3 regions of the Halomonas sp. RT37 genome follow, and region 2 is predicted to be linked to each of the others. Evidence: riboswitches for the same ligand, from Rfam matches in the RefSeq annotation. Region 2 holds a riboswitch; each other region holds the start of a gene.
What was found. Region 2 has a riboswitch for thiamine pyrophosphate ahead of thiC (phosphomethylpyrimidine synthase ThiC). Riboswitches for the same ligand answer to the same signal wherever they lie in the genome.
Positions count from the first base shown of each region.

Region 1: it holds a riboswitch for thiamine pyrophosphate, as region 2 does, so the genes downstream of both, NFG58_RS06785 (sodium:solute symporter family protein) here and thiC (phosphomethylpyrimidine synthase ThiC) in region 2, are expected to answer to the same signal.
Region 3: it holds a riboswitch for thiamine pyrophosphate, as region 2 does, so the genes downstream of both, NFG58_RS06775 (3-oxoacyl-ACP reductase) here and thiC (phosphomethylpyrimidine synthase ThiC) in region 2, are expected to answer to the same signal.

Region 1 is NZ_CP098827.1:1,523,904-1,532,322, reverse strand. Features, by position in the region: gene NFG58_RS06815 (LEPR-XLL domain-containing protein) at 1-675, opposite strand, end outside; gene NFG58_RS06810 (SapC family protein) at 747-1,550, opposite strand; gene NFG58_RS06805 (hypothetical protein) at 1,595-2,452, opposite strand; gene NFG58_RS06800 (TolC family outer membrane protein) at 2,436-3,803, opposite strand; gene NFG58_RS06795 (diguanylate cyclase) at 4,281-5,960, opposite strand; gene NFG58_RS06790 (hypothetical protein) at 6,132-6,920, shown strand; TPP riboswitch at 6,980-7,082, shown strand; gene NFG58_RS06785 (sodium:solute symporter family protein) at 7,163-8,419, shown strand, end outside.
Region 2 is NZ_CP098827.1:1,341,807-1,350,225, forward strand. Features, by position in the region: gene thiC (phosphomethylpyrimidine synthase ThiC) at 1-1,886, opposite strand, end outside; TPP riboswitch at 1,964-2,098, opposite strand; gene tenA (thiaminase II) at 2,110-2,778, opposite strand; TPP riboswitch at 2,860-3,013, opposite strand; gene NFG58_RS05995 (GSCFA domain-containing protein) at 3,777-4,835, shown strand; gene NFG58_RS06000 (hypothetical protein) at 4,832-5,536, shown strand; gene mdoH (glucans biosynthesis glucosyltransferase MdoH) at 5,736-7,637, opposite strand; gene NFG58_RS06010 (glucan biosynthesis protein) at 7,637-8,419, opposite strand, start outside.
Region 3 is NZ_CP098827.1:1,520,439-1,523,248, forward strand. Features, by position in the region: gene NFG58_RS06770 (SOS response-associated peptidase) at 144-818, shown strand; TPP riboswitch at 917-1,015, shown strand; gene NFG58_RS06775 (3-oxoacyl-ACP reductase) at 1,063-1,872, shown strand; gene NFG58_RS06780 (LLM class flavin-dependent oxidoreductase) at 1,872-2,810, shown strand, end outside.

The DNA of each region.
Region 1 (8,419 bases), 180 kb from region 2:
CGAGAGCCGGTGCTGGGCGGCATCGTCCGTGGGTGACAGCACGCCGTCGTCGCCCTGGCGATAGGAGGCGGCGTTCACCGTCTCGATGCCCGTGAAGCTGAGCCAGCTATCGTTGCGCGCCGCCGTGGTGGTGCTCGACCAGTCCACGCTGCCCGACCCATCGGCGCTCACCTGCCACTCGGTGTTGCCCTGGATGCCCTCGATGCGATCATCGCCCTCGCCCCCCGCGAAGGTGATGGTCAGCCCCTGGCTATGCTCGAGTGCCAGAACGTCGTCGCCGTCGCCGCCCTGGAAGCTCACCAGCAACCCATCCGCCTGGCCCAGCAGGCTCTGGTCCACGCGCAGGATGTCCTGGGCGTCGCTGCCCTGGATGACCACGCCGCCACTGGCCTTGGCCTCATCGAGGCCGCGTGAGGCCACCACCTGACTGACGCCTTGCTCGTCGAGTTCGACCACCTGCAGCACCTGCTGCTGGTTCTCCTCGACCACCCGCAACGTCATCTCGGCGCCACCGGCCACGCTGGCAGTCAGCGGGTCCGCCGACATCAGCATGCGTGGCTCGAGTCCCTCGAACACGAACCGGGACGGCTCTGCCTGGGCACGACGAGCACGCCTGGGCTGGCGGAGAAGACGAGCGATCAATTCGGACAGAGGCTTGCGCTGGTGGCGACTCATGGGGGGACTCCGGTGGCGAAAAACGTCAAGAGGCGCATCGCGGCGACGATACGCCCCCTGATCTCGGTCGATCAGTGAACGGGAGTGTCCTGTTCGGCGTCGGACGCGACCGCCTCCTCGGCGGGGTCGCCCTTGGCCAGAGCACCCAGCCGCGAACCACCCTGCGCCTGACGGCTCAGTCGATTGAGATTGCGCAGCGACTGCAGGTGGACGTAGAGCAGCTCCAGTTCGTCACTGTCCAGCAGCGCCTTGAGGCTGTCCTCAGGCAGCGCCTTGAGCTTCTGACGGTTGACCGCCTGGAAGCCGGTCAGGGTGCGCTGACCACCTTCCGGCAAGCGAATCTGGGCCTCGACCGACTCGAGCAGGTCGAGCTCGACCAGACGGGCGCAGAAGGCGCGGGTGCGCTGGAAGTGCGCCTGATAGTCCTGAAGGAAGTCCAGCACCTTGCCCAGGTACTGGGTCTGCTCACCGTCGGCGTCGAAGAAGCGCTCGCCGCGACCGTCACGATTGAGCCCTTCGTAGTCATCATCGATGCACAGGGTGAAGGTCTTGTCGTTGTCGGCGGAGGCAAACACGAAGGGATAGCGGCGGAAGAAGGCCGGCACGTACTCACCGCGCCACTGGCCTTCACGGTCCACCAGCAGATTCTGGTCCTGCTCGAGTCCCAGCACGGCGACCGGCAGCACCCCGTCGTCGGCCTGGGTGAAGACGATCGGCAGGTCGGTGGCGGCGGTCGGAAATTCGGCCGCCATCAGCGGCACCGAGTTCACCCCGCTGGCAAAGCCGAAGTCCTTGCCGACCTTGAGCGACAGCTCGCCATGCTTGTCGCGGGTGATCGGCTGAACGTTGCGATAGATAAGAAGTTGAGTCGCCATGAAAGAGTCCTCTAGTACTTGAGTGTCGTCCCTGGGCCTGGACGTCAGCGCCATTGCGCGGCCAGCGCGCCGGTGGAAGTCGGGGAGACCAGTGTCACCCCGTGGTAGAAGGTCACGAAGGGTTCGCCTTTCGCATCGAACCCCAGAGAAAGGTTGCTCAGCGGCTTGTCGCCGTGGGCGGCGATCCACTCGATCGCCTGTGCGCGCGACGTACAGCGCCACTCGCGAGCCAGCGACAACAAAAGGCCCGCCAGTTCGCCCAGACGTATCTCGGCCGGATGTAGATGCAGATTGAGGGAATCACGACCGGTATCGCGACCCTGGCGCCGTTCCTCGATCCTCACGGTCAACGGTGGCCAGGGCTTTCGTGCCAGCGCGTGGCTGACCTCGAGCTGTTCGATCACGTCACCGACGAGCGGGGGCATCGCCGCAAGCGTGCTCGCCAATGCATGGCGCACCGCCTCGGCGCTCTCGAGCAGGACATAGTCGGAGACACTGGCGTCGACGCCAGGGCGCCACTTCCACGCCTGGTACAGCGGGAAGCGACGCCCCGGCAGGGCCTTGTCCGGCAGCGGCGCTTCCCAGTACACCTTGGTGGTCGCGGCCTCCAGCCCGAGATGCAGATAGTGCGCCATCGTCTGCGTCGACAGTCCGGCGACGAAGGCCCTCCGGTCGCCAGGCGCCAGCGCCAGCGACTCCAGCAACCCCTCGAGGCGCACCGCCAGATCGTCGGCGTCAACGCCCTCGAGCGGCACACTGTAGAGCCTGCGCTGATGCGCCCAGCGGGCGGGAGCGCACTTGACCGAGCGCTCGGCACTGTAGGGACGCGCGAGGCTATCGAGCCAGGACTCGATCAACGCCTGACGCTCGGCGAAGGGCCGGGGTTCAGTGCTGGAAGGCAAGGAGGTCCATCCGGTCATTCATATGGGCGTCGATCTCCGCCAGGTCTTCGCCATTGATGACGCCGGCGGCATGCTTCAGCCGCAGCACGCTGATCAGGTAGTCGTAGCGCGCACTGGCAAGTTCGCTGCGGGCGAAGAACAGATCGCGCTCGGCGTCGAGCAGTTCGAGCACCGGCATGACACCGGATTCATAGGCCACCTGGCGGTATTCGACGATGCGCTGGTTGGCGCTCAAGGACTCGCTCAGAGCCCTGACCCGGGACATGGCGGTGACGATACCCTCGAAGGCCGCACGTATCTCGCGGTCGAGTTCTCGCCGCACCTGTTCGAGTCGAGCCTGCCCTGCCTCGATCAGACGGGTTCCTTCGCGCACCTCCGACGACACTCGCCCACCGCTGTAGACCGGCACATCGAGGCCGACCCGAATGGTCTGGGTCTCGACCTCGCTGCCGCCGCCGAACAATGAGCCCTCGGTCTCGTCGTTGTCGTAGTCGAGACTCAGATCGAGGGTCGGATAGTGACCACCACGACTCACCTTGACCTGCTGATTGGCCACTTCCACCGCCAGCCGTGCGGCTGACAGACGAGGATTACGCTGCATCGCCAGCTCGATCCAGGCCTCGACTGACGACGGTTCCGGGCTCGCCAGGGTCAGGTCCTCATCGACCAGGCTAAGCTCCACCGGACGCACGCCGCTGACCTCGGCCAGGGCATTGAGGGCATCGCGCAGACGGTTGGCCACGTCCAGCTCCCGCGCCTCGACCTGCAGAAAGCGCGCCTGGGCGTCGAGCAGATCGATCTCGCGAATCAAACCGTCCTCGAAACGCGCCCTGACCTGCTCGAGATTGGTCTGGACCTGCTTCTTTTCGGCCTGCAGGAAACTCAGGTTTTCCGACAGGGCGAGTACCGCAAAGTAGCGTTCGGCCACCCGCAGGTAGAGATCCTGGCGCGAGACCTCGAGCTCGGACGCGGCCTGCTGGATCTCCAGCTTGGCCTGGCCAAAGGCTGCCCAGCGGGAATAGTCATAGATCGACTGCTCGAGCGAGACACCGTAGACGGTGGTCGGGTAGGACGTGCTGCCGCTGCCGTAGACCTCGTTGTCGGTACTGACGATGTCCTGGGAGATCTCGCTGCGCTCGACATTGACATTGATCTGCGGCAGCAGCGCTGAGCGCGCCTGATAGTAACGCTCATCGGTGGCCTGCTTACCATGAAAGTCGGCCTGAAACTGAGGATCGCTGTCCACCGCGAGCTCGTGAAGTTCCAGCAGACTTTCTGCCAGCACGGACGGAGCAAGCAGGCACGCCCACCCGCCCAACGCCAGGCCGAACGCAAGCTTGTTGAGATGCATGATGATTTTTCCCCTGCGCACCGGTGGGACAAACACCGGCATTACGCAACTGCTTTGTAATATTTTATTAACAACGGATGTACGATATTACCCACATCTTTTGTAGGAACACAGCTCCTATCTACTCTTTTGCAGGCAACATGATCAACGCAGTATCGACGCAGTAGGAAACTACATCGCAAAAGATGAGAAAGTTCATACCCGCTATCGCATTCCGCAACCGAAGGGAATCGGGTAACACATTGAAACCTGGAAAGTTCAGGAACTACGCCTAGGCAGGAGGCACTCTTCGGGGCCGAGGGTGTGGTGAAAATCCCGTGACGGGAAGGTGATGCCAGGGCCTGCCAGCCGCTGTCACCTCAGCCCAGCCACCTGAGATTACCCAACCACCCACACTGGGCCTTTCAGACTAGACCGCAAGCACGAGCAAAGTCCTACGTCAGCGATGACAACGCTGCACCTGGCGACACCTGGGCACTATTCATCCTGGCTGGCAATGCGGTTGCGACCACTACGCTTGGCGCTGTACAAGCGCCGGTCGGCGCGCTCGAACAGCGGTGCAAATCCCTCCCCCTTGCGATACTGGCTGACGCCGATGCTGATGGTGATGCGAATCGTCTGTCCATCCGACAGGGTGATTTCCCCCCCTTCCACCGCACGACGCACCCGCTCGGCCGCCTTGATCGCCTCGGGCAAGGCGGTGCGCCGCATGACCACCACGAACTCCTCGCCGCCGGTGCGCGCCACCAGATCGCCATCACGCAGGCAGTTGGCTACTGTCTGCGCCAGCCAGGTGAGCACCTGGTCACCGGCCGAATGACCGAAACCATCATTGACCTGCTTGAAGAAGTCGATATCGACCGCGGCCAGCGAGAACACCATCCCGCCACTGTCGCATTCCTCGATCAGGCGGGTGACGTGGCGATCCAGCTGGCTTCGATTGGGGAGTCCGGTCAAGGCATCGGTCATCGCCTGGTCTTCCAGCTGATCACGTTCGAGGCGAATACGCTCGACCTCCATCTCGTTGGAAATGACACGTTCGACGGCCCCGACCAGTAGCCGGACCAACTCGATGTCGACCTCACTGAAGGCGTGCCGGCGCACCGACGGACTGGAGAAGTTCAGGGTTCCCCAGACCTTGCCCTGGATCCGCAGCGGTGCACCGATATAGGTCTCCAGCTGAAAGTTCTCGTAGCAGGGGTGGCCCTTGACTCGCTCGTCCTGCCCGGCGCGGTGGGTATGGAAGACGTCATCGGCGTCGAGGGTCAGCCGACAGTAGGTGTCACCCAGTGCAAAGCTATCGCCGGCCCCTACTGGCGCATTATCCGAGGCCGCCCAGCGCACCGTGTAACGCTCCCCCTCGACCTGACTGACCAGCGCGATATCCAGCCTCAGGTAGCTCAAGGCGTCACGCAGCAGCATGTCGACGATCTCTGATACTCCGATATCGGTGCGATTTACCCCGGTATGGACATCCCGTAACAACTGGATCATCGAGCGATACTCGGAGACGTCCTGGATGATGGCGTAGAAGCCCATCACTTCATCTTCCACCAGGTCCGGCAGATAGTGGACCTTGAAGTAGATCTGGCGACCATCCTGGAGCACCAGGGAATCCTCGTAGCTGACCTCCTGCCCCGCCAGCGCCAGATCGAAACGTGGCCGGATCTTGGCGTAGGAGTCTGCATCGAGCACCGAAGACACCGGCTGCCCCATCAGCGCCTCGGCAGGCAGGCCGATGAAGTCGAGGTAGGCACGATTGTTGAAACGGAAGCAGAAGTCGCGGTCGACGTAGGCCACCATCACCGGCAGGTGGTCGGCCATCCGCGCGATGACACCGCGGCTTGCCTTCTGCCGAGCCGACAGTCGCAGCACCAGCCCACCATCGGCCAGGCGACAGCAGCTACCATCGCCCATTTCCAGCGGCATCGAAGGCTTGGCAGCGTGAGCGGCACCCCGGGAGACCCAGGCTTCAGCTACTGCCGCGGCCTCGCCAGGCAGCTCTGCCAGCCCCCGCCCGATCCAGACGTCTCCAGGCTCGCCCAGCACGCGCACGGCATCACCGACCACGTCGTGCACCTGCAACTCCGGCGTCAGGCGTACCAGCACCGTTCCGGACGACACCAATGCCTCTTCCACCCAGGCAAAACGCTCCATGAGGACATCTCCTTGCGTAAGCCCTGCCCTGGACCGGCAGCAGGTCAATACCCTGGCGGCTCGCGTGCCGTCTTCTCTAGCCTATGAAAAGATGCTTATAGATGCCGGATTATTTCGCTTGCCCGCTTCCACGCTATGCTGGCGTGGCCGACACCGCCGCGGGAGCTGCCCATGATCCACCAGGACCTTGTCGCCATCGAACACGCCCTGACGCTGGCCAATCGCGGGGATACCAGTTGGCTGTGCACACGCCTGGACACCCCTGCTCCCGCCTTCCCCCACCTGAGCGTCACCAGCGATGCCGATGGCCCCGGGTACGCCGGACAGCCCATCTTGCTGACCCAGGCCCGGGGCGGCGGCGCCTGCCTGGTCAATATCGACAACAACGCCAACGATGGCACCCCCTGTCTGGTCGAGCGCCTGTCACCGAGCAGCGAGACCCTGGTGCACCTGGAGGTCATCCATGCAACGCTCGCCGGCCAGCCATCGCTGATTCGCCGCGTCAGCCTGGGCAGTACGTCCATGAACCTGCAGCGACCCACGCCAACCAGTCCGCTGGTCCAGATCGGCGACGACGTCGTCGAGGTGCTGATCCAGCCGGCCTTGCGTCTGGTACTGACCGGCCACTCTCCGGTCAATGCCGACCTGGCGCGCCAGGGACAACGGCTCGGCTTCGAGGTCATCCTGTGCGCCCCAGACCACCCCGACACGCATCACTCGACAGCGCCCCTGCCGGCAGGCGTCGAGTTCCAGCGCGCGCCCGCGGCTCCCTTCCTGCGCGGCGGCGGCGGGCACCGACGCACCCTGGTGATGGACGCCACCGACGCCTCGGCCATTGTGCGAGCGAGCCGCGAGGCCTGCTGTCATGGCTATCTGGCGATGGCTGACATCGATCCACGCCGGGCGGCAAACTGGCTTTACGATGGCTGGCACAGCCTGCGCACCTCGCCCACCGTCTGACGCCCCGTCGCTGCGGCCAAAGCGCCAATTGACAGCCATCGGAGGCGGTCCTACGCTGTGCGCATTCCTGGGGGAGCCTGACGGCTGAGATTCCGCATCACGCGGTAACCCTTTGAACCTGATCCGGGTCATGCCGGCGAAGGGAAGGATGGTTGCGTTATCTCCTCTTTCTTCCTGTCCGCCGCTCGTCCCGCCTGTCCACCGGTCCCTGCGGACAACGACAAGAAAGAGGTCTTCTTTCGATGATGCTCGATCCCACCTGGACGGCGCTGTGGCTTCTGCTGTGCGCCGCCATCTTTGCCATCCCCGGCCTGATCTATGCCCGACGTCGTCAGGGCGGCCTGGATGACTACATCTCGGCTCGCAACAGCCAGAACACCCGCGCCACGGTGTTGACCCTGGTGGCCACCACCCTGGGCACCTGGATCCTGTTCGGCCCCGCCCAGGCGGCCACCTGGGGCGGCATCGGCGCGGTACTGGGCTATGCGCTGGGTTCCATGGTACCGCGCCTGGTGATGATCCCGCTGGGACGACGCATGCGTGAGCTGATCCCCGAAGGCCACGGCCTTACCGAGTTCGTGATCCATCGCTACGGGCGCACCATGTACGCCTTCACCCTGACGATCATGCTGTTCTATCTGTTCATTTCGCTGGCGGCAGGCCTCACCGCAATCGCCCATATGGTCACCCTGCTGGCGCCGATCCCTCTGTGGCTGACCGCCTGCGTAGTGATGATCGCGACCCTGCTCTACACCTTCTACGGCGGCCTGCGCACCACCATCTTCACCGACAAGGTACAGATGCTGGTGATCCTGCCGTTGCTGGCGCTGCTGCTGGTGTTCGGCTGGCAGGCCGCCGGCGGCGTCGCGCCGACGCTCGAGGGCCTGCAGGAACGTGCGCCCCAGTTGCTGGATGTCACCGATGCCGGTGGCCTGCGTGCCGGCCTGACGTTCTTTATCGCGGTGATGCTGACCGGCCTGTTCTACCAGGGCACCTGGCAGCGCATCTACGCCGCCCGGGACAGCAAGGTGCTGCGGCGGGGCTTCTGGATCGCAGGGCTGTTCAACTTTCCGGTGATCGTGCTGATGGGCCTGTTCGGCCTGGCCTTCGTCGGCCTCGGGCTCGAGGGAGACGGTTCGGTGGCGCTGTTCAGCGTGCTGCTGTCCGAGGTGCCGCGGTGGTTCGCCCTGGCCTTGATTCCGCTGGGTCTGGCCCTGGTGATGAGCAGTGCCGACACCACCGTCAACGCCACCTCCAGCATCATCGCCGTCGACATGCACCGGCTGCTGCCCCAGGCCAGCGAAGCCACCCTGATGCGCCTGGCACGCTGGCTGATCGTCGCCGCAGCGGTGCCGGTGACCTGGGTGGCGGCCCAGGGCTACAGCGTGCTCTATCTGTTCCTGCTGGCGGACCTGCTGTGCTCGGCGGCGGCCTTCCCGGTGTTCTTCGGTCTGTTCAATCGCCGCTACGACGGGCGCAACGCGGTCCTCAGCACCGCT
Region 2 (8,419 bases):
ATGACGGCGTCGCCGTCACCCTCCAGGCCGTTGTCGCGGGCGTAGTCGCGGACCTCCTGGCTGATCTTCATGGAACAGAACTTGGGGCCGCACATGGAGCAGAAGTGGGCCACCTTGGCGGAGTCCTTGGGCAGCGTCTCGTCGTGATAGGCGCGGGCGGTGTCAGGGTCCAGGCCCAGGTTGAACTGGTCCTCCCAGCGGAACTCGAAACGCGCCTTGGACAGGGCGTTGTCGCGGCGCTGGGCGCCGGGATGCCCCTTGGCCAGGTCGGCGGCGTGGGCGGCAATCTTGTAGGTGATGATGCCGGTCTTGACGTCGTCCTTGTCGGGCAGGCCCAGGTGCTCCTTGGGGGTGACGTAGCACAGCATGGCGCAGCCGTACCAGCCGATCATCGCCGCTCCGATGCCCGAGGTGATGTGGTCGTAGCCCGGGGCGATATCGGTCACCAGCGGCCCAAGGGTATAGAAGGGCGCCTCGTCGCAGTACTCGAGCTGCTTGTCCATGTTCTCCTTGACCAGGTGCATGGGCACGTGGCCGGGGCCTTCGATCATCACCTGGACGTTGTGGTTCCAGGCGATATGGGTCAGCTCACCCAGGGTCTTGAGCTCCGCCATCTGGGCCTCGTCGTTGGCGTCGGCCACCGAGCCCGGGCGCAGGCCATCGCCCAGCGAGAAGGCCACGTCGTACTGCTTGCAGATCTCGCAGATTTCCTCGAAGTGGGTGTAGAGGAAGCTTTCCTGGTGATGGTAAAGGCACCACTTGGCCATGATCGAGCCACCTCGGGAGACGATGCCGGTGACCCGGTTGGCGGTCAGCGGCACGTAGCGCAGCAGCACGCCTGCGTGGATGGTGAAGTAGTCCACGCCCTGTTCGGCCTGCTCGATCAGGGTGTCGCGGAACACCTCCCAGGTGAGGTCCTCGGCCACGCCCTTGACCTTCTCCAGCGCCTGATAGAGCGGCACGGTGCCGATCGGTACCGGCGAGTTGCGGATGATCCACTCACGGGTTTCGTGGATGTTCTGGCCAGTGGACAGATCCATGATGGTATCGGCGCCCCAGCGGATGCCCCAAGTCATCTTCTCGACCTCTTGCTCGATGGAGGAGGTCACCGCCGAGTTGCCCAGATTGCCATTGATCTTCACCAGGAAGTTGCGCCCGATGATCATCGGCTCGGCTTCCGGGTGGTTGATGTTGGCGGGGATGATGGCGCGCCCGGCGGCGACTTCCTGGCGCACGAACTCTGGGGTGATCTCCTCGGGAAGACGGGCGCCGAAGCCCTGCCCGGGATGCTGGTGGTCAAGGATGCGCTCGACCTCATCGCTGCCTCGATAGCCATCGGCCAGGGCCTGTCGACGCTGGTTCTCGCGGATGGCGATGAACTCCATCTCCGGGGTGATGATGCCGCGGCGGGCGTAGTGCAGCTGGGTAACATTGCCGGCGCGGCCATCGGCGCCACGACGTGCGCGGCGCGGCGTACGAGTCAGTTCGAAGCGCAGCGGAGCGAGCGTCGGGTCGTTGGCACGTCGGCGACCGTAGTCCGAGGTCGGGCCATCGAGCCATTCGGTGTCGTCGCGCTCCTCGATCCAGGGCCGGCGCAACTCGGCAAGCCCGCGGCGCAGGTCGACCTCGACCTGGGGATCGGTGTAGGGGCCGGAGGTGTCGTAGACCAAGAGCGGCGGGTTGGCCTCATCGGCCCCGGAGGTGCGGGTCGCCGACAGCGAAATCTCGCGAAACGGCACCCGCAGGTCGTCGCGGGAGCCCTGTACATGGACCTTGCGAGAGCCCGGCAGCGGCGCAACCGCGGCCTGGTCGACCTGGGCGGTCTCGGCCAGGAAGTGCGCACTATGGCGGGGTTTGTTTGAGGAAACGGGTTGATCGAGCGGCATTGGCTTGTCCTTCTCACGGCACTGGGTGCTGTCGTTGTTGTAGGCATGGCGCGAGGAAGGAGGGGGCGTCGTGGCCTGGGCCGTGAGCGCTTGATCCCTACGCTGGTCCTCACCGCGATGCCATGGCATCGGGGTTACCCCCAGATCAGGTTCAACGGGTCCCATGCGCTGCATGATCTCAGCCGCCTCTGGCGGCCCCCCGTCAAGCGTGGTGCTGATTGTGTTAGTCGCTTAGATCGAGTCCCATCTTCCAGAAGTCGATCTCGAGTCGTGTTGCGTCGGCGAAGATCCGTGACAGTCGCGCGAAGCGCTCGCCGGACACCTGGCCAAGCTGATCATCGAGCCAGGCCTGCTCCTGGCGCGCTGCGGCCTGGAAGTCGTCGCTTTCGTACATGGCGATCCAGGCGTCGAAGGGGTTGTCGGCACCGCGCAGGGTGTCCGGGCGGGCGTTGAGGTTTCGTGCGATATCGGCGTAGCCGACCATGCAGGGGGCCAGCGCCACGTGCAGGTCCAGGAGGTCGCCGCGGCTGCCGGCGTCCAGCACGTAGCGGGTATAGGCCAGGGTGGCGCGGGCTTCGGGCAGCTCGGCGAGTTCGGCCTCGCCGATGCCCCAGTCGCGGCAGAAGGCGAGATGCAGGCCGAGTTCCACGTCGAGGATGGTCTTCATGCCGTCGAAGGCGCCGCGCAGCTCGTCGAGGCTGTGGCTCTTGTAGGCCGCCAGGGCGTAGGCCCGGGAGAACTGCAGCAGAAACAGATAGTCCTGCTTCAGATAGTGACGGAAGCTGGCGTCGGCCAGTTCACCACGGCCAAGGGCGAGCACGAAGTCGTGTTCGATGTAGGCGTGCCAGTCATCGCGGCAGGCGTCGACAAGATCGGTAAAGCGGTAGCCCATGTTGCCTCCGGTTGGTGCGAATCCGGAGAGCGGCGGCCAAGGACACGGCGACGAGAAAGGAGGGAGGTGCGCGCGCAGGGGCTGGCACCACCGCCTGATTCCCTACGCCGGTTCAAGGTGTGAAGCCACACCGCACCCGGATCAGGTTCCACGGGATCGGCGCTGGCGGCCGGTGATTCGTCACCCTGGCCCTGCGCCATCTCAGCCGGATTCACCGGCACCCCGTCAAGCGAGTCTGGATCGAGTCTAGCATGACCTCGAAGGGAGTCCACCTCGGCTTGGCAAGAACCGATCCCGATCAGTAGATACGCCGCTGGGGGGAGGAGGTTTCCACGATATCGCGAGAGTGCAACTGCCCAGATATCTGGAGAAGTTTCCGCATGGTTGAGAATGCATTTTATCCGATTGAGGAAATGTGGCGAAGTAGAGTCCTGATTGATCAATTCGACAAAGTTTCGACGATTTTGTTGTTATTTAAAGGGATATTTGCGTGGTTTTTCCTGGATGTTCTCTGGATTGTATTTGCGTGTTTTGCGGCTGCCTGATAGAGAATATGTGAGAGAATCTAGAGTGAAAAAAGTACGTTTGTTTTATCGATATTCTGACAGTCGTTGTGCGCTTGACGACTCCTTTGTGAAGAAGGGCAGAAAGTGACAGGTGTGTTGGTCCCGTTTTATTGGCAGCATTGGTTCGCCGAGCTTTCATGGAAGCTAAAAATGCTTGCTTTGTTCTCTTTTGAACCACCCGTGGGTCAGGTAAATGGTGCATGGGGAAGGTTTTTATGAAGGGCTCCGGGGCCGTTGTCAGTGCTCGTTTCTCAACACAATAGACAAATATTTCGCCTATCTTTTTTTATGCAAATATTTTAGAAAGGAAGACGAGATGCCAGTGTTGGCGTAAACATTCCTATTCGTCGTGGCAATGTGTGATTTAAGATAGACGTTATCAATTTTGTTCGTTCACGACCGATGTTATATCTTATATCTGAGGTGATTAATATGAATCCATATTCGACACTTCCAGACCGTGCCTTCTGGAAAAAAGCTGTATCCGAAAAGTCGTTTTTTGACATATCCAATTTGTGGTCTCCACAGTTCAAGATCACAAAGGATAGTAGGGTGGTTACCTTCGGTTCCTGCTTTGCGCAACATATTGGAAATGCTCTTGATAGCAGAGGGTTCAACTGGGTCTCGACAGAAACTCCACCCAAGGGACTCTCGCAGGAAAATGCAAAAAAATACAATTACAATATTTTTTCGGCCAGAACCGGGAATATATACACTACCTCATTGTTGAAGCAGTGGGTAGAGTGGGCAACAGGGATAAAAGAGCCGCCTGAGGAGATTTGGGAAAAGGACGGACGGTTCTATGATCCCTTTCGCCCCGTGGTGGAACCAGAGGGTTTCTGTAGTAAAGAAGAGTTAATGCTCTCTCGAGAGGAGACAATAAAAGCGTTTAGGGAATGCATCGTCTCATCAGACTTCTTTGTCTTCACCCTAGGGTTGACTGAAAGCTGGTTCAATGCGGAATACGGCTACGAGTATCCGATGTGTCCCGGAACTTCAGCAGGGACCTACCTGAAAGGTATCCATGCGTTCAAGAATCAGATGTATCCCTCTGTGATGAATGATCTGCGAGATGCCATAGAAATAATGCGTCATGAGAATCCTGCGCTACGCCTTATATTGACAGTTTCCCCTGTTCCTTTGGTAGCGACCAACTCCAGGAACAACGTGATCGTCGCTACAATGGAATCCAAGTCAGTGTTGCGCGCCGTGGCTGGGCAAATTGCTAGAGGTTGTAATTATGTGGATTATTTTCCTTCGTATGAAATAATCAACAGCCCGGTTTTCAAGGGGGTGTTTTTCGAACCCAATCAACGAAGTGTTAACCCCCACGGTGTCGATTTTGTGATGAATCATTTTTTTTCTTCTCTGAGGACAAAGTTCGGCGCTGAGATTTTCGGAAAACAAAACAAGAGGGTAGGTAACGTAAAGAAAGTTAATGATCTGGTTTGCGAAGAAGAGATCTACGACGCCTTTGGAGGTAAGGAATGAAGAAAAATATTTGTGTGCTGGGCAATAGCCACGTTGGTGCTTTGAAAAGAGCCTGGGACCTGATGCCGGAGTGGCATCAAGAATATAATCTTGTCTTCTTTACCGCTAGAAGTAATGGCTTGGGTGGACTGATTCTCATCGATAATAAACTTGTTCCAAAAACAGCTAGATTAAAGAGAACCATCACCTATACATCGGGTGGCAAGAGTGAAATTGATATCGTTGAATATGACCTATTCTTGATTTACGGACTTCAGATGGAAGTTTTTTTTGTCGAACTTGGGAAGTTTTTTTCATCAGCAGTAATAAAACAAGCCGTGCAGGATAGTGTCAAGGGTACGACGTCCTGGAAGATCATGGAAATGATCAGGAGCGTGACCAATAAAAAGATATATGTTGGACATAATCCCCTGCCTATTCAGAAGAAAGGTGATGATAGAAGTTATCCTCCGGAAAGCTACCTGTCCGGAATAAAGTTGATGAACGATGAAGTGTATGATAAATGCAATGCCGAGTTGATCGCTCAGCCTGCTGATACCATCGTCAACGGATGTTTTACGGAGCGGGAGCTCTCGAAGGGAAGTAAAAGATTGCCTGTAGGGGATGCCATGGATGAGGAAGCGCATCCAGACCATGATATCAGGCATATGAACGAAGAGTTCGGGAAAAAGTGGCTATCCTGCTTTTTAAGTAGAGATTGACAAAGGGTTGTCCTGGCGGATGTGTGTTATTCGGAGCTGGAGAACGCTCTTTGTAGAGCAAAGCGTTACCACCAGACAGCGGCAAACAGATGAATCATGGATCACGCCACTATGCTTGACGTGTTGTAGTCCGCTGGGATTCCCCCTCCGGATGATGCAAAAGGAGGGGGAGGACACAACGCTGTGCCACGGCACCGGCTCAGTCGACGGGCTTCTCGCCGGAGACTTCCGGCGCCGATTCCGTGCCGTGCTCACGAAAGGACTGCACCGGCATCTCGCGGGGGATTTCCCGTGGCGGCTCGGCCGGGGTCGCCGGCGGCGGTGGTGCCTCGGCGACGCGAAGCTCGCCTACCACCGCCGGGGGGCGGGTCTCGCTCGGGACCAGCAACAGGCCGGCGCGCCTCAGGGCCCGGCCGATGCTCAGGCTGGAGCTCCAGCGGACCAGCGGAGCGGCCATCACCAGGCCGAGCCACACCGGCGTCAGCCAGATGAAGAAGCTCGGGGTGAAGGCCCAGGTCACCAGCGCCCACAAGGCGCCGATCAGTGACCATAGCCAGGTGTGGCGAAAGGCTTCCTTCCAGGGCAGGGCGCGGCCCTCGCGGGACTGTGGATCCCAGGCCACGGTGCGGCCGCTCAGTACCTGAATCACGAAACGACTGTGGAACACCATCATCAGCGGCGCGATGAGCATGGCAAACAGCGTCTCGAGCAGCATGCTGGCGACGAGCCGGGCCCGTCCGCCATAGGCCTGCGGGTTCTGGATCAGCCCCAGCACCAGCCCCAGTACCTTGGGCATCAGCAGCATGCCCAGGGTACCGATCAGCAGCGGCATGATCAGGTTGGGTGGGGCGATCGGCCAGTCGGGAAACAGCTGCGAACTCGAGGTGAAGAAGTTGGTCGGCACCAGCGCCCGGATCAGGGCGTCGATGGTGCTGATCACCAGGATCGCCAGCCACACCAGCGACGACAGGTAGGCGAGGGCACCGAAGAAGAAGTGCAGACGGCTGAGCACGTGCAGTCCGCGCCCGCCGAGCAGGCGCATATGCTGCAGGTTGCCCTGGACCCAGCGCCGGTCGCGTTTGGCGTAGTCGAGGATATGACTCGGCATCTCTTCGAAGCTGCCGCCCAGGTCGGTGCGCATGCGCACCTGCCAGCCGGCACGGCGCAGCAGCGCCGCCTCGACGAAGTCGTGGCTCAGGATATCGCCACCCAGCGGTGGCTTGCCGGGCAGCTCCGGCAGGCCACAGGCATCGGTGAAGGCGTCCACGCGAATGATGGCGTTGTGGCCGAAGTAGTTGGCCGCGGTGGCGTGCCAGAAGCTCAGACCGCTGGCCAGCATCGGCGAGTAGAGTGCAGCAGCGAACTGGTTGGCGCGGCCAAACAGGCTGTCCTGGCGCACTGGAATCGGCACCGTCTGCAACAGGCCAAGGCGCGGGTTGGCCATCATCTCGTCGATCAGCTCGATGACGGTGGTGCCGCTCATCAAGCTGTCGGCGTCGATCACCAGCATATAGTCGTAGTGGCTGCCCCAACGGGTGCAGAAGTCGCCCAGGTTGCCTGCCTTGCGCCCGACGTTACTGTCACGGTGGCGGTAGTGCAGTTGGCAGTGGCCTTCCAGGCGCTTCTGCAGCTCGGCCATGGCGGCCTTTTCCTCGGCCACCACCTCGTCGTCGGTGCTGTCGCTGAGCACGAAGGCTTCCACCTCGATGCCTTGCGGCAGGTCATTCAGATCCTTGCAGGTGGCCTCGAGTCCGGCGGCGACTCGCAGCACGTCCTCGTTGTGGATCGGCATCACCAGGGCGGTGCGGGAGTGGGAGCCTTCGGGCCGCATGGGATAGGAATGGCGCGGCTTCAGGCTCAGCGGGTCACGCCCGGTCAGGTTGAGCACGAAGCCGATCAGCGCGCTCCAGAAGGCCATGGTGATCCAGCCGAAGGTGATCGCGAACAGGCCGATGATCGCCATCTCGAGCGGACTGATGCCCTCCACGTAGAGGATCCTGAACATGGTCCAGACCCCCAGCGCCGTGGTGGCGGCAATGGCCAGGCCGACGCCAAGACGTCGCAGGCGTGGCCAGGGTACCTCGGGAGTATGAGCGTTCATCAGGGGCTCCAGATGCTGTTCCAGGTTTCGCTCAGGCGCTCGCCACGAAGCATGAGAGTCAGGCGGATATCAGCGGGCTGGTCGCCGTCGGGCAGCAGCGTGAAGGCGGCGCGCCAGGTGTCGTCGTCGGGCAGCGGTGTGACCTTGGCCTCGGCGGTCTCGCCGCTGGAGGTGGTCAGGGTCATCTCGACCGGTTGGCTGGCATCGAGTCCCTCGAGCTCACCGCCGCGGAAGTCGATGATGAACTGGCGCAGGCGCTCGTCGGGGGGATCGCTCTGTCCCGGCACACCGCCCCAGCCCTGGCGCGAACGCACCACACGAGCCAGCGGCTCGGCCGTGGGGGTGTCGCCGAAGGTCCAGGTACGATAGCGATAGGTGCGGGAGTCGCCGGCCATCAGCGGGGTGGCGGGCACCCAGTAGGCGGTGATGTTGTCGTGAGCCTCGCTGTCGGTGGGGATCTCCACCAGCTCGACATGGCCTTCACCCCACTCGCCCTGGGGTTCGACCCACTGACTGGGGCGACGCTCGTAGCGGGCCTCCATGTCCAGGTAGGCGTTGAAGTGCTGGGGCCGCTGGACCAGGCCATAGCCCTTGGGCGAGGTGTCCTGCAGCCCGGAGATCTGCAGGCTTTCGGGGTTTTCCAGCACGCGCCATGTCCACTCGCCGGTGCTGGTGGCCATCAGCAGGCCGCTGGAGTCATGTACCCGGATGCGGTAGTCGTCCTCCTGGCGGCGATCCATCTCGCCATGCAGGAACATGCTGGTCAGCGGTGCGACGCCGAG
Region 3 (2,810 bases), 180 kb from region 2:
GAGTTGATGGCAAGGCTAGGCTGCCTAGCTTAGCGAAAACTTAACGTTCGCAGATGACTAACCCGCAGCGGGCAGGGCAGGCCGATGGGGGTGCAACAGATGGTGCTAGGCTGATCCTGCAGGGTCCGGTAACGGAGGTAACCATGTGCGGCCGTTTCGCCTGTTACACACCTTTTGCTCAGCTGGCGGCGCTGATGCGCTTGCCGGTGGCGCCGCGCCTGCCCGAGCAGGAGCCGCCACCTCGCTACAATGTCGCGCCGGGCACCTGGATCACGTCGCTGGCCATGGACGGGGAGGGCGTACCTTCCTTTACCTCGATGTGGTGGGGCTATCGACCCCACTGGGCCCAGGCCGGGGCGCCGGAGCCGATCAACGCCACCGTGGAGAAGGTCGCCACCTCGCGCTATTTTCGTGGGGCCTTTGCCCGCCATCGCTGCCTGGTGCCGGCGGATGGCTGGTACGAGTGGCTGCCGGGCGAGACCGGTAAGCAGCCTTATTTCTTGTGTCGTGAAGATCGCGCGCCGCTGTGGCTGGCGGCGATCTTCAGTGAAAGGGACGACGGCTGGCCGGGCCTTGCCATCCTTACCGAACCCGCCCGGGGCTGCGCGAGTGAGGTGCACGCCCGGATGCCGCTGGCGCTGGACGACGGCAGCCTTGAACCCTGGCTCGATCCTGCCCTGAGTGATCGCGACGTCATGCGCCAGACGGTGCGGCATCTACCTGCTGGCGCCTTCGAGGCATGGCCGGTCTCGACCAGGGTCAATCGGGCGGGAGAGGAAGGAAGGGACTTGATGGAAGCCGTCCAGGCACCGGGCTGAGCGTCGGGTCTGAAGCGCCCATCTGCATGCCCTGGCTGCGGTGATGTTCCAGGTGCTGCGCGGCTTGTCCGCCCCGCGCCGATGGGCTAAGGTCGAAGGCGCATGGCACGGGGTGTCCCGCACGATAGCGGGGCTGAGAAACACCCGTCGAACCTGATCCAGTTCATACCGGCGAAGGGATGTCAGCGCAGTCGTCAGTCCAGGGGTCGGCGTGCGTTCCTCGCCTCGACCAAGGACCCGCCAGATGACCCTTTCCGACGCCTCACCCGCTACCTCCGCAAGCCCGCCCGCGCTTCCCATTTCCCGCCAGCTGGTCGTCGTCACCGGCGCCGGACGTGGCCTCGGTGTCAGCCTGGCGCGCAGTTTCCTCGAGCAGGGCGCGCGGGTGGTGGTCAACTATCGACGCAGCGAAGAGGGCGCCAACTCGCTGGTAGCCGACTATCCCGAGCAAGCCCTGGCGGTGGCCGCCGACGTCTGTGATCGCTGCGCCGTCGATGCCATGTTCGCGCGTGCCCGCGAGCACTTCGGCGCGCCGGTTACCACCTTGATCAACAATGCGCTGCCGGACTTCGCCTTCAACGGCGACGCCCGCCCCGGTCCCGACGAGCTGACCTGGGAGCACCTCGATCATCAGCTTCAAGGGGTCGCCCGGGGTGCGCTGAACACGGTGCAGGCTTCGCTTGCCGGCATGCGTGAGGCCGGCTTTGGTCGCATCGTCAATATCGGTACCAACCTGTTCCAGAACCCGGTGGTGCCCTACCACGACTACACCGCCGCCAAGGCGGCGCTGCTGTCGCTGACGCGCACCCTGGCCCACGATCTGGGCCCGGACAACATCACCGTGAACATGATCTCCGGGGGCCTATTGCGCACCACCGATGCCTCCCGCGCCACGCCGGAGGCGGTGTTCGATCTGATCGCCGCCAGCACACCGCTGAGACGGGTGACCACGCCGCAAGAGTTTGCCGACGCTGCGCTACTGTTCGCCTCGCCCTGGTCGCGAGCGGTCACCGGCCAGAACCTGGTGGTCGACGGCGGACTGGTGAAGGACTGATGGCCAGCATGCACCTCAATCTGTTCATCATGGGCTGTGGCCACCACAAGGCGGCCTGGCGTCATCCCCGTTCCAGCGTCGAGCGCCTGGCCGATATCCGCTACTACGAGGAGCTGGCGCGGCTCGCCGAGCGGGGTCGCTTCGATGCGGTGTTCTTCGCCGATGGTCACGCCGCGGGCAACATCGCCGACGGTCCGCTGTGGACCCTGGAGCCCCTGACCATGCTGGCGGCCATGGCGCGGGCCACCGAACACATCGGGCTTATCTCGACCGTCTCCAGCACCTTCTATACGCCGTTTCATGCTGCGCGCATGCTGGCCTCGCTGGACCATATCTCCGACGGACGCCTGGGCTGGAACCTGGTGACCTCGATGTTCGACAGCGAGGCGCGCAACCATGGGCTCGAGGCCATGCCGAGCCACGCCGAGCGCTATGCCCGGGCGGAGGAATTCGCCAATACCGTGCTGGCGCTGTGGGACTCCTGGAGTGACGACGCCCTGGTGAGGGATCGCCAGGGCGATTACGTCGACGCCAGCCGGGTCGGTCCCATCCATCATCACGGCGAGCACTTTCTGGTGGATGGCCCGCTGACGGTGCCGCGTCCGCCCCAGGGCCACCCGGTGCTGTTCCAGGCAGGCGCCTCGGATCAGGGCCGTGACCTGGCCGCGCGCTGCGCCGAGGCCATCTACGCGGTGGCCTACGATCTGCCCTCGGCCCAGGCCTACTACAGCGACCTTCAGGCCCGGGTAAAGGCCGCTGGCAGACCGAAGGTCGCGATCATGCCGGGGCTCGTCACCTACGTCGGCTCCACCGAAGAGGAGGCCAGACGCAAGCAGCGGGAGCTCGACGAACTGTTGCCGGTGGACAGCTCCCGGCGCCAGTTGAGTCAGTTCATCGGTCAGGACGTGAGCGACTGGGAATTGGATGCCCCGGTGCCC